3 regions of the Micromonospora sp. WMMD1082 genome follow, and region 3 is predicted to be linked to each of the others. Evidence: riboswitches for the same ligand, from Rfam matches in the RefSeq annotation. Region 3 holds a riboswitch; each other region holds the start of a gene.

Region 1 (3,911 bases), 4.4 Mb from region 3:
GTGATCACGACGATCCTGCGGCTCACCGGCGACTGGGGGACCGGTCTGCCCGGCTGGTGGGGTCCGCCGGCCGTGATCGGCTTCCTCCTGCTCACCCTCGCGCTGGCCGCGCTGCTGCACCGCTTCGTGGAACAACCGATGATGCGCCGGCTGGCCCCGCCCCGGGTGGCGCGGGGCGGATCACCACGACCACCGGCGCCGGGCGGTGCGCCGGGAGGCGCGGCACCGCGACAGCGGGCGCCGCGCGGCGACAGGAGCCCGACGGCGTACCCCGACCGAGAGCGAAACGTCCATCCAGGACAGTGACCCGAGGGGCCAGTGACCTGCGTAGACGCGTGCTGGCGACGACGCGCCGGCGCACGCGACACGCCCGGTGACGGTGCGATCGGACGGCCGTGGCGGTAGCGTGACGATGTGCCTGACGTCGCGCCCGCCCGTCCTCTGTGGTGGCTGGCGCGCTGGGCCGCGCGGCTGCTGACCGGGTTCGCGGTCGCCGCCGCCTTCACTCTCGGCGCCTGGGCGGCACCCGCCCCGGCCGCACCCGCCGAGCGGCTCACCGCCACGGTCTCCATCCCGCCGCCGGTCGAGGCCGTCGTGCCGCCGGCGCCCGCCGGGTGGGACCTCGTCACGCCCCACGAGCTGGTCGACCCCGCCGCGCCGAGCGTTCGCGGTGCCGCTGGTCACGCCGACCCGGGCGGTGTGACGGGATCGGTGCCGGCGACGCCCGCCGCAGCGCGGCCGCCGGTTCCCGCGAAGGTCACCGCACCGATCCCGCCGCTGGCGGCGGCGGTCGTGGCGGGGGCCCACGCGACCCGCGCCCCACCCCGCTCCTGACCCCATCGACCGTGCCGCGCGATCCGGAGGCGCCCGCGCCACCGTCGCCAGCCGCGCCGGTACGCCGTCCTGACGTCGCGCCCGCGCCGCCTCCTGAAGCCGCGGCCGGTCCGCCATCCGGCACCGCCCACGCCGCCTCCTGACGTCGCGGCCGGTCCGCCGTTCGTTCGGCACCGCCCGCACTGCCCGACCCCGTGTTCGTGGCCCCGCCACGACGATCCGCTGCCGGTACGGCCGCCGTCGCCGCACCGATTCCCCGCGAGGTACCGACATGGAGAAGACCGTTCTCTACCAGTTCCTGATCGAGGTGCCACGGGCCGCCGCCATCTGGTCGGTCCTGCTCGTGCTCGCGCTGGGCGTGCTCACGGCCCTGGTCGCGCGCCCCGAGCCGGCCCTGCCCGCCGACGAACCCGCCGACCGGGGCGAGGATCCGGCCGCGACCGAGGCGGCCGACCTGCGCCGCTACGCCGGTGAGGTGGCGGTCGCGGCGACCGGCGCCGCCCAGAACGCCGACCGGCGGCGTACCGGGTGGCGGGTCGCCCAGGCGGAGCTGGACCGCGCCTGGGCCGCGTACGACGAGGCGGAGTCCGCGGTCCGGCGGTTGGCCGGCACCGCCGGTCTGCCCACCCCGCGTACGCCCCGCACCCCCGCCGAGTACGCCGCCCGAGAGCGCTGGCTGCACCGCGCCGCGATGGCCGCGCACTGGCGTGGAGACCTGACCGCCCGGCAGCTCAGCGACGTGCTGGCGCATCGGGCCGGCTGGGATCCCCGGCGCCACCCGGCCGAGCAGGAGATCGTCCTGGCCCGGGTGGTACGCGACAGCCGGCTCGCCGCCTACCGGGCCGCCGCCGAGCGGGAGCGCGAGTTGTGGCGGGCGGCGGAACTCGCCACCGAAGCGGCCCGTACCCTCTCCGCGGAGGCGTACGCGGCCGCCGAGCGGCTGCGGCCGAACCGTCTTCCCGCCCCGCGCCGGGCCCCCGTCGGCCACCCGGTCGCGATCCTGCGCTGGCGGCCCGCCCGGTTGGGCTGAAGATTCGGTGAGCCGGGTCACAGCCACCCGGAAATCGGTCACTGCGCGTAGACGGGTCGATTACCGCAGCAATCTTCGTGGGCATTGTCCACGAGCCGTCCGGTTCTCACCTGAAAGCGCTCGGAACGCCATGGATCCCATTGAGCGACGACAGTGGCTGGTTACCCGAAAATTGCCGCGCTGGATCATGTTTAGCCAGCTCAAGCGGGGTTGGCTTACCAGTGACCGGCCAGTAGTGTCGGCGCGTCCGGTGCGGTAACCGATCGCAAAAGGCGACGCCGCGCCGACCCGCTCAATCGTGATCTCACGAACCGGGGACCCACTGCACCACTGGGGTGAATCCGCGAGCCTTGGCCCGCGGTAGGGCGATCTTCCCGCCCGAATCCGTCAGCTAACCCGGTCGGCGGTGTCGGAAGGAGTTTCCACCTCGTGCAGTTCGTTGTGATTCCCCCGCTGTTCCCCCGCCTCCACGGCACTGCGGTGCCCGTGCTCGCCGGCCCGACCGCGAGCTGATACCGGCCATCGCCGCCGCCCGGTGCCCCGGGCACATCCCCTTGCACGGTCCATCCGCGTCCCCCGGGTGGTCGCCGGCACTGCCTGCCGCCGACCGCCGGAGACGTGTGCGCCGTGCGCCCCTGAGCCCCGTGGAGGATCTCCGTGAAGCACACTGTCCAGCGCCAGCTCCGTCGGCTGGCCACCGAACGCCCGTACCGGATCGTCGCCGCCTCGGCCGCCGCGCTCGTGCTGGCGACCGGCGCCGGTGCCCTGCTCACCGGCACCGAGGACACCCCGGCCACCGAACAGACCACGACCACCACCGCCGAGTTGCGCGGCGACACGGCGGTCTCCCGTAGTGACGCCCGGGGCGAGCAGACCCCGTCGACCGCGCCGAGCAGCGCGGCTCCCGCCAGCGCCGCCGCCTCTCCGTCGCCCTCGCCGAAGGCCACCTCCGCCACGCCGGACCCGGACGCGACCAGCAAGAAGGCGGCGCCGAAACCGCCGGCGTCGAAGCTGCTGGACTACCAGTACCAGGCCCAGACGAACGGCTACTACTGCGGCCCGGCCGCCGTGCGCAACGCGCTCAGCGCCGCTGGCATCGAGCGCAGCCAGGACGCTCTGGCCAGTCAGCTCGGCACCACGTACGCGGGCACCAACTCGGCTGCGGACACCACTCGCGTGCTCAACGCCACGGTCAAGGGCAGCCCGTACCAGACCACGATGATTCGCGGTGGCGCGGCCACCCCGGCCCAGATGGATCAGCTCCAGGCCGACGTCGTGGCGGCCATCACCGACGGCCGGGGTGTCGTGGTGAACATCGCCGGCAGTGCCACCGACACCAACGGGGGCTGGCACTCCTTCCCCGGCGGACACTACGTCGCGGTGGTTGGCTACGAGGACGACGGTCGGCTGGTGCGGATCGCCGACTCGGCCAACGCGTCCTACCCGTCGTACTGGATGACCACCATCGACCTTGCCAACTGGGCCGCCACCCGCGGTTATTCCGCCTGAGGTCACGAGCTGCCGCAGGTGGGGCCTTCCCGTCAACGGGAGGGCTCCACCCGCGGTAAGCCGGACTCCGTCCGCGCGACTCAGTACGCGGCGGTCAGGTCGGCGAGACGCTGGTAGAGCCGGATGGCCGTGGGCTGGTCGAACTCCGGGCGGGTCAGCGGCACCGGGGTGCCACGGCGGAGCGCGGTCAGTGGGGCGGCCGGCGGCTCAGCCAGCAGGGCGGCGAGCTGCGTGGCCGGGACGTCCGGTGCGGATCCGAAGAGGGCCGCCGCCGCGCCGATGAGGGTGCGCATGGGCTGGCGGAACTGACGATGCATGCCGCTGTTGACGAACATCGGGTTGTACAGCACGTACCGGATGGGACTCTGCGCGTCGGCGGCGGTGAAGCCGACCCCGAGCAGGTCGTTGGCGCGGGTGCCCTGCAAGATGGCCGTGAGCATGCGGTATCCCCGGCTCAGTTGCAGGTCGTCCCAGTGGATGCGGCCGCCGGGGATTCCACCGGTGCCGCAGAGGTTGACGATGATCGGCGCCGGGGCGC
Region 2 (3,911 bases), 1.2 Mb from region 3:
GGCGGGTTGGGGCGCCGCAGCGGCGCCGACGGCCGGGGGCCGTGAAGCGCGCCACGTCGTCCGATCCGGACGGTCGGCCGGGGGCCGGCTCATCGGTGCGGCGTTGGCCGCCGACGACTGCGCCACCGACGACTGCGCCGCCGACGACTGCGCCGCTGACGACTGCGCCGGTGCGCGGTCGGGCTCAACGCTCGGCGGCGCCGGCCACCGGCTCCCGGGTGAACAGGGCCAGCAGGTCGCCGACCTGTCGATCGGCCTCCGCCGGGTGACGGAACCGCCCGGCGGGGTTGAGGGTGTACTCGTTGCGCCGGCCCACGCGGGTGCGGTGCAGGTAGCCGCCCGCCTCCAGGTCGGCGACGATCGCCTGGGCGGCGCGCTCGGTGACCCCCACCTCGGTCGCGACGTCGCGCAGCCGGGCGGTGGGGTTGCGGGCGATGGCGAGCAGCACGTGGGCGTGGTTGGTGAGGAACGTCCAGTTCCGGGTGCTCTCTCGATCGCCAGTGGTCGCCATGCCCGTCATCGTATGGCCTGTCGTTCGGGTTTTCCGGGTCGCGCGGTCGCCTCGCGTTCCGCTCCGGCCGGCGCAAGCGTCGACAGATGCATGAAACGCATATCACGTATAGCTTGACCTGTGTTGCAGTGCGTGTGACGGTGATGGCAGCCCGCGACCGGCGTCGGCCGGGTTGACCAGGCGTTCCACCGAGAGAATGAGGTGTAGCCGGATGAGTCGACCCGGATCGCTCGGCGCGCAGCCGGGGCCCGAACGCGAGCTGCTGACCGCGGATCTTCCCGGCGCCCCGCAGCGGGCCCTCGCCGAACTGATCGCCGGCAACCGGCGGTTCGTCACCGACACGCTCCGGCACCCGAACCAGAACGCCGGGCGCCGCGCCGCCGTCGCGGCCGAGCAGCACCCCTTCGCGGTGATCGTCGGCTGCTCCGACTCGCGGCTCGCGGCAGAGATCATCTTCGATCGTGGGCTGGGTGACCTCTTCGTGGTCCGCACCGCCGGGCACACCATCGGACCGGAGGTGCTGGGCAGCGTGGAGTACGCGGTGGCCGTGCTGCGTACGCCGCTGGTGGTGGTGCTCGGGCACGACTCGTGCGGCGCCGTGCAGGCGGCCCGCGAGGCGACGGCCACCGGTACCGCACCCTCGGGCCATCTGCGTGCCGTGGTCGACGCCGTGGTGCCCAGCCTGCGCCGCGCGCAGGAGGCCGGGGTGGGAGAGCTGGACGGGATCGTGGACATCCACATCGCGCGGACCGTCGAGGCGATGCTGGACTCCTCCGCGACCCTCGCCGCCGAGGTGACCGCCGGGCGGTGCGCGGTGGTCGGCATGTCGTACCGGCTGGCCGCCGGTGAGGTGCGGGCGGTGGCCGCGGAGCCCGCCGAACTGGCCGGCGCGGTGGCACCGGCCGGCTGACCGGGGCGCCCGGCGTCCGACGGCCCGGGCCCCGGGTCCGACGGCGAGGGCCGTCCCGCCGGATGGCGGAACGGCCCTCGGTGCGTCGCGCGGGAGCGCTCAGAGCATCGACACGTGGACGTGGTCCGTGTGGTTCGACGGGCCGCTGTAGGAACTCCAGCCGGTCGCCGGGAACCAGATCTGCCGGTTCCAGATCACGTAGTAGATGCCCAGCCGGTCGGCGTTGCGGACCAGGAATGCCGCCAGGTTGTTGCCGTAGATCCGGGTGTCGTTGTTGTGCCAGGGGCGGAAGCCGCTGTTCTCCAGCGACCAGTCACAGGCCCGCCCCTTGGGGTGCTCGAACTTGTCGCCCGGCCGGAAGCAGCCGACGAACCGGTTGAAGCCGGCCCGCTTGACCTCCTTGTACATGTGCAGCGTCCGGGGCGTGATGCAGCCCGACGTGGTCGGGTCGTTCTGGTTGCACGACTCGGACTTCCAGCCGCCGTCCGACGCCCGGTTGGGGCCGACCCGGGCCACCGGGGAGGTGGCGTCCACCAGTCCGCCGGTGAGGCCGACACCGCCGACCAGCCGGAGCGACTTCTCGGCCTCGGACTTCTTGCGCGCCATGTCGTTGGTCAGCTTCTGCTGCTCGCGTACCTCGGCGTCGAGCGCGAGCTTGGCCTGCTCGGCGCGGAGCTTGACCGAGTTGACCTCGCCCAGCTTCTTGCCGTTGACCAGGTTCAACTCGTCCAGTGCGGAGGCACGGTCGATGAACGAGTCGGGGGCGTTGCTCTGCAGGAGCATGGCGATCGCGCCGACCCGGCCCGTCCGGTACGACTGGGTGGCGATCTGGGCGACCTGCGGGGAGATCGCGTCCAAGTCCGCCTGGGCGCGGCGGACCTCCACCGCGTACTGGAGCTGCTTCTTCTTGGACTTCTCCAGCTTGGCCTTGGCCTTGGAGAAGTCCCGGTTGGTCGCCTCGATCAGATCGTTGAGCATCGGCGGGTCGTCGTCATGCTGCGCGGGCTTGGGGTTCGTCGGCGCGGCCGTCGCCGGCACGGAACCGGCGAAGACGGCGAACGCGGCGAACACGGCCACCACGGGTGTCAACCAGCGGCGTAGGGGTGCCGTCACTGTCGTCCCTTCCATCGACCGCCGACCGGGTTAGCTGACGGGTTCGGGACGGAAGTGGTCCCTACCGCTCTCGCGGATTCACCCCACGTACCTGGGTTCCCGGCTCGCCTGGCGGCGATTGGGCGGCGGCACCGCAGGCGCCGCTGCGCGCCTTCGGCGGTGACCGGCAGTGAGGTTACCCGACAGTCCATCGGTGCTTCTACGCCCCGAACCCGGCTAGATGCGTCATTTCGTAATCGCGGTGGGTGACCAGCGACACGAAACTCGGCCGCATCGTCGGGGGTGGTCACGCTGAGGAGTGTCACCATGTGCTGTCGGTGCTCCTGTCCGGGTCGGGCCACCCCGTGCGGGTGGCGGGGGACGTGTTACGGGTGGGTGGGGTGCTGAGGGCGTGGAGCGCCTCGGCCCGGTCCGTCGCCGGCCGGGGGACTGCGGGGGTGGGCTCGCCGGTGGGACCGCCCGCCTCGACATGGCTGGCGGTGCCGCCGCGACCGGCGGTGCTGACCACCACGGCCAGGGCGGTGGTCAGTGGTACGGCGGCGATCAGCCCGAGGGTGGCCACCACGCTGCGGACGATCTCCGTGGTGAGGAACTCGCTGGTCACGATCTGCCCCAGCGCGCGGGTGTCCGCAGTCAACAGGAGCAGCAGCGGCAGCGACGCGCCGGCGTACGCCAGCACGATGGTGTTGACCACCGAGGCGATGTGCGCCCGCCCGACCCGGGTCGCCGAGCGGTACAACTCGCCGCGGGAGAAGTTCGGGTTGGCGTTGCGCAGCTCGGTGACCGCGGCGGCCTGGGTGACCGTGACGTCGTCGAGCACGCCCAACGAGCCGATGATGATGCCGGCCAGCAGCAGGCCGTGCAGGTCGACATCGGCCCGGAACATGGACAGCGTGGTGGCGTCCTCGCTGCCGAATCCGGTCAGGTGGGTGGCCCCGGTGGCGGCCAGCCCGAGCAGCCCGGTCAGCACCAGGGCGCCGAGCGTGCCGAGGACGGCCACCGACGTCTGCACGGATATGCCGTGCGTCAGGTACAGCACCACAAACATGATCAACGATGCGCCGACGATGGCGACCACCAGCGGCGGCTGGCCGGCACTGATGCCGGGCAGCACGAAGGTCAGCAGGATGGCGAAGCTGGCCGCGAGGCCGGCCAGCGCCGCCAGCCCGCGCAGCCGCCCGAAGGCGACGATGGCGGCGGCGAAGAGCACGGCCAGCCACACCAACGGCTTGCCGCGCTGGTGCTCGGCAATGTTGTAGGTGCTGATCGAGGGGTCCTCCGGGTCGATCAGCGAGACCAGGATGATGTCGTCGCCGACGCTGACCCGGGGTGCACCGGGGCCGGCCGGGATGGGCGTCTGCACGTCCCGGTCGGCGT
Region 3 (3,911 bases):
CCCGGTGCAGCCGATCGACGGCGGGGTGACCTACCACGACCCGTGCTACCTCGGCCGGCACAACCGGGTCTTCACCCCACCGCGCGAGGTGCTCGGCGCGGCCCTCAATGGCGGCCAGAACGGCGCAGCCGGCGCGGGCCGTGACGGCGGCCTGGTCGAGATGCCACGCAACAGCGAACGCTCCTTCTGCTGCGGCGCCGGTGGCGCCCGGATGTGGATGGAGGAGCGGATCGGCAAGCGGATCAACGTGGACCGGGTCGAGGAGGCCATGTCCACCGGGGCGAGGACGGTCGCCGTCGGCTGCCCGTTCTGCTCCACGATGCTCAACGACGGGGTGAACGGCAAGGGCGCCGGCGAGCAGGTCGAGGTGGTCGACGTCGCGAGCGTCCTGCTCCGTTCGGTCCGCCCCGAGCAGGCCGCGGGCGCCGAGGAGAACGCGCCGGTCGCCGGCTGACCGATGGCGTACGCGAGCGCGGCGGCACCCGCACCGGTGCCGCCGCGCCGCTTTGGCATTTACGAACGTAACTGTAACGAATTGGCCGACACCCTTTGTGTGCGACCGGTCGCGCAAAGGTGAATGATCCGTTGGTCGCCTTGATTCCGTACGGCGGCTTCCCTAATGTGAGGCACCGACCGTCGCGGGTCGTCTGTCTCGCCTCCTACCGTTCGCGGGACGCCCGGTGGTCGGTTGCAAAGGAGTCGCTGCCGGTGGCAACCATGCCCCTTCATCGTCATGCGCCGGGACGATCCCGTCCGGGCGGGCTGCGCAGGGCCGCCCGCCAACTGGTCGTTCTGGTCGCCGCCGCCGCGGTCGGTGCCGGCCTGCTCGCCGCCCCCGCGTACGCCGAGCCCTCGGTCGACGAGATCGAGGCGCAGATCGACAAGCAGTGGCAGAAGCTGGAGCCCACCATCGAGCAGTACAACAAGGTGCGCGCTCAGCTGAGGGTCAACCGGCAGAAGTCGGCGGACCTGCAGAAGAAGATCCAGCCGCTGGCCCTGGAATCCGAGCTGGCGATGAACCGGGTGGCCGATCTCGCTTCCCGCTACTACATCACCGGCCCGTCCCAGGAACTCGGCGCGGTGCTGCTCAACGCGAAGCCCGACGAGCTCGGCGAGCAGATGGCCCTCCTCGACCGGCTCGCCGCGCAGGAGCGTCGAGAGCTTGATGGCGTCATGAAGATCCGGAAGAAGTACGACGACCAGAAGGCCAAGCTCGACGCGTTGATCGCCGACCAGGAGGCGAAGGAAAAGCAACTGGCGGCGAAGAAGAAGCAGATCGACGGCGAGATCAAGCGGCTTGAGCGGTCGTTGCCGGTGACCACGGTGAAGACCACCAACTGCCCGACCATCAACGGTGTCGTCAGCGCCGCGGCGCGGACCGCCATCAAGACGGCGTGCGAGCAGGTCGGCAAGCCGTACGTCTGGGGAGCCACCGGGCCGAACTCGTTCGACTGCTCGGGCCTGACCCAGTACGCGTACAAGGCCGCCGGCATCTACCTCACCCACTACACCGGTGCCCAGTGGAACGAGGGCAAGGCCATCTCCCGGGCCGACGCCCGCCCCGGCGATCTCGTCTTCTTCCGCAGCGACGTGAGCCACGTCGGGATCTATCTGGGCAACAACCAGATGGTCCACGCGGCACGGGCCGGCAAGCCGGTCAACGTCTCTCCGATCACGACCATGCCGGTGGCCGGCTTCCGTCGCCCCGGCTGAGTAGTCGACGGACAGCGCCGCTGAGGCTCGGCGGTCGACGCCGCTGAGCGGGCGCGCAGGAACGCCCGAGGGCCCCCGGTCAAGTTGCCGGGGGCCCTCGTCGCTGTCGGATGTCAGCACCGACAGTGACGGTGCGGATCTGTTGCGTATCGACGCCGATCGTCCCTACGCTGGGCAATCGTCGGCCCGGTAGCAGATCCGCCCACCGGGGCGGTAACGGTCCGACACCGTCGAGTCGCTTCCGAGCGAGCCGGGGACCCAGGTACCCGGGGTGAATCCGCGATCGTCGCGGTAGGGCGCCCCCTCCCCGCCCGAACCCGTCAGCTAACCCGGTAGGCGGTATGGGAAGAAGGAGTACGGAGCCCGGTGGCACACCATGCCCCGCGGCCACCGTCGCAGCGGCCCGCCTTGCCGGGCCGCCCGCCGGATGCGCCGCGTTTCCGCTGGTACCGCTGCACCACCGCACTTGCCGCACTCGCCGCGACCGCCGTGATCCTGACCGGTGGCGCGGCAGCGGCCCAGGCCGATCCGACGGTCGCCGACATCGAGCGCCAGATCGACGAGGACTGGAACCGGCTCGAACCCGTCATCGAACGGCACAACGCCACCCGACAGGACCTGGCCGCGAAGCGGCGGCAGGCCGACGCCCTCGCCGCCCGGATGGCACCACTGGAACGCCAGGTGGACGAGGCGATGGACCGGGTCGGCCGGCTGGCCGCCGGGGCGTACAAGGGAGAGCAGGTACGGGCCGTCAACACCCTGCTGGGCAGCCGGTCGCCGGGCGAGGTCATCGAACAGCTCGGCCTGCTCGACCGCTACGCCCGCTACCAGCAGGAGGACGTGCGGCACGCGAGTGGCCTGCGCGACGAACTCGCCGCCGCCAAGGCCGGACTGGACCGCACCATCAACCAACTGGCCCGCACCGAGGCCGAACTCGCGGAGAAGCGGCGGCAGATCGACGCCGAGATCGACCGGTTGCAGCGGCTGCGCACCCAGGCGTACGGCCGGGGGAGCGGTGGCCCGCTGCGACCTGCGCCCTGCCCGGCCGGCTATCCCGGCGGGCCGGCCGGCGAGGCGGTCACGTTCGCCTGCGCCCAGATCGGCAAGCCGTACTCCTGGGGTGCCGAGGGGCCGAACGCGTACGACTGCTCCGGGCTGATGCTGGCCTCGTGGGCGCGGGCCGGGGTGGCGCTGCCGCACAACGCGGCGCGGCAGCGTCAGGTCACCGCCTCGGTCAGCCGCAGCGCGCTGCGCCCGGGCGACCTCGTCTTCTACTACCGGGACCTGCACCACGTCGGCATGTACGTCGGTGGTGGCTGGGTGGTGCACGCCTCCCGCGCGGGTCAGCCGGTGAAGATGAAGCGGCTGGACGGCAGCCCCATCCACAGCTTCGGCCGGCCCGGCTGAGGCGTTCGGGCGTACGACGGTGGGGCCTGCGCGATCCCGGTGCGGGCCCCGCTGGCGGCGGCTGACCGCGGCGGGGTCAGCGGGTGGGCCAGGTGCGCCAGTTCTGCCACGCGCGGCTCGGCGTCGGGCCGCGCTGGCCCTGGTAGCGCGAGCCGTAGACGGCCGAACCGTACGGGTGCTCGGCCGGCGAGGAGAGCCGGAAGACGCAGAGCTGGCCGATCTTCATGCCGGGCCAGAGAGTGATCGGCAGGTTGGCCACGTTGGACAGCTCCAGGGTGACATGGCCGGAGAAGCCGGGGTCGATGAAGCCGGCGGTGGAGTGGGTGAGCAGGCCGAGCCGCCCAAGGCTCGACTTGCCCTCAAGCCGGCCGGCGAGCTGGTCGCCCAGCGAGATTACCTCCAGCGTGGAGGCGAGCACGAACTCACCCGGGTGCAGCACGAAGGGCTCGCCGTCGGGCACCTCGACCGCCGAGGTCAGGTCGTCCTGCCGGGTGGCCGGGTCGATGTGGGTGTACAGGTGGTTGTTGAAGACCCGGAACAACGTGTCCAGGCGTACGTCGATGCTGGACGGCTGCACCAGCGTGGGCTCGAACGGTTCGAGCGCCAGCGTGCCTGCCTTGATCTCGGAGACCAGGTCCCGGTCGGAGAGCAGCATCGCCACACCATAGCTGTCGGTGTGCGACCTGCGTGTCGGGCTACCCGCTTCGAACGTGTGTTCGATAAGATGGCAGGCATGGCTTCCTGGTCCGAATTCGCCGCTGACGAGCCTCGACTCGCCAACGGGATCCGCC

What was found. A riboswitch is a leader RNA that binds a small molecule or an ion and turns the genes downstream of it on or off. The one in region 3 is predicted to bind cyclic di-AMP.
Region 1: it holds a riboswitch for cyclic di-AMP, as region 3 does, so the genes downstream of both, O7615_RS33330 (C39 family peptidase) here and O7615_RS13085 (NlpC/P60 family protein) in region 3, are expected to answer to the same signal.
Region 2: it holds a riboswitch for cyclic di-AMP, as region 3 does, so the genes downstream of both, O7615_RS18345 (hypothetical protein) here and O7615_RS13085 (NlpC/P60 family protein) in region 3, are expected to answer to the same signal.

What each region holds. Positions count from the first base shown of each region.
Region 1 is NZ_JARUBM010000002.1:7,242,611-7,246,521, reverse strand. Features, by position in the region: gene O7615_RS33345 (acyltransferase) at 1-306, shown strand, start outside; gene O7615_RS33340 (hypothetical protein) at 415-834, shown strand; gene O7615_RS33335 (hypothetical protein) at 1,106-1,864, shown strand; cyclic di-AMP (ydaO/yuaA leader) riboswitch at 2,144-2,285, shown strand; gene O7615_RS33330 (C39 family peptidase) at 2,522-3,373, shown strand; gene O7615_RS33325 (SDR family NAD(P)-dependent oxidoreductase) at 3,454-3,911, opposite strand, start outside.
Region 2 is NZ_JARUBM010000002.1:3,996,137-4,000,047, forward strand. Features, by position in the region: gene O7615_RS18335 (helix-turn-helix domain-containing protein) at 185-520, opposite strand; gene O7615_RS18340 (carbonic anhydrase) at 723-1,421, shown strand; gene O7615_RS18345 (hypothetical protein) at 1,521-2,534, opposite strand; cyclic di-AMP (ydaO/yuaA leader) riboswitch at 2,538-2,669, opposite strand; gene O7615_RS18350 (YibE/F family protein) at 2,836-3,911, opposite strand, start outside.
Region 3 is NZ_JARUBM010000002.1:2,839,988-2,843,898, forward strand. Features, by position in the region: gene O7615_RS13075 ((Fe-S)-binding protein) at 1-454, shown strand, start outside; gene O7615_RS13080 (C40 family peptidase) at 703-1,713, shown strand; cyclic di-AMP (ydaO/yuaA leader) riboswitch at 1,932-2,067, shown strand; gene O7615_RS13085 (NlpC/P60 family protein) at 2,080-3,120, shown strand; gene dcd (dCTP deaminase) at 3,197-3,775, opposite strand; gene O7615_RS13095 (pyridoxamine 5'-phosphate oxidase family protein) at 3,854-3,911, shown strand, end outside.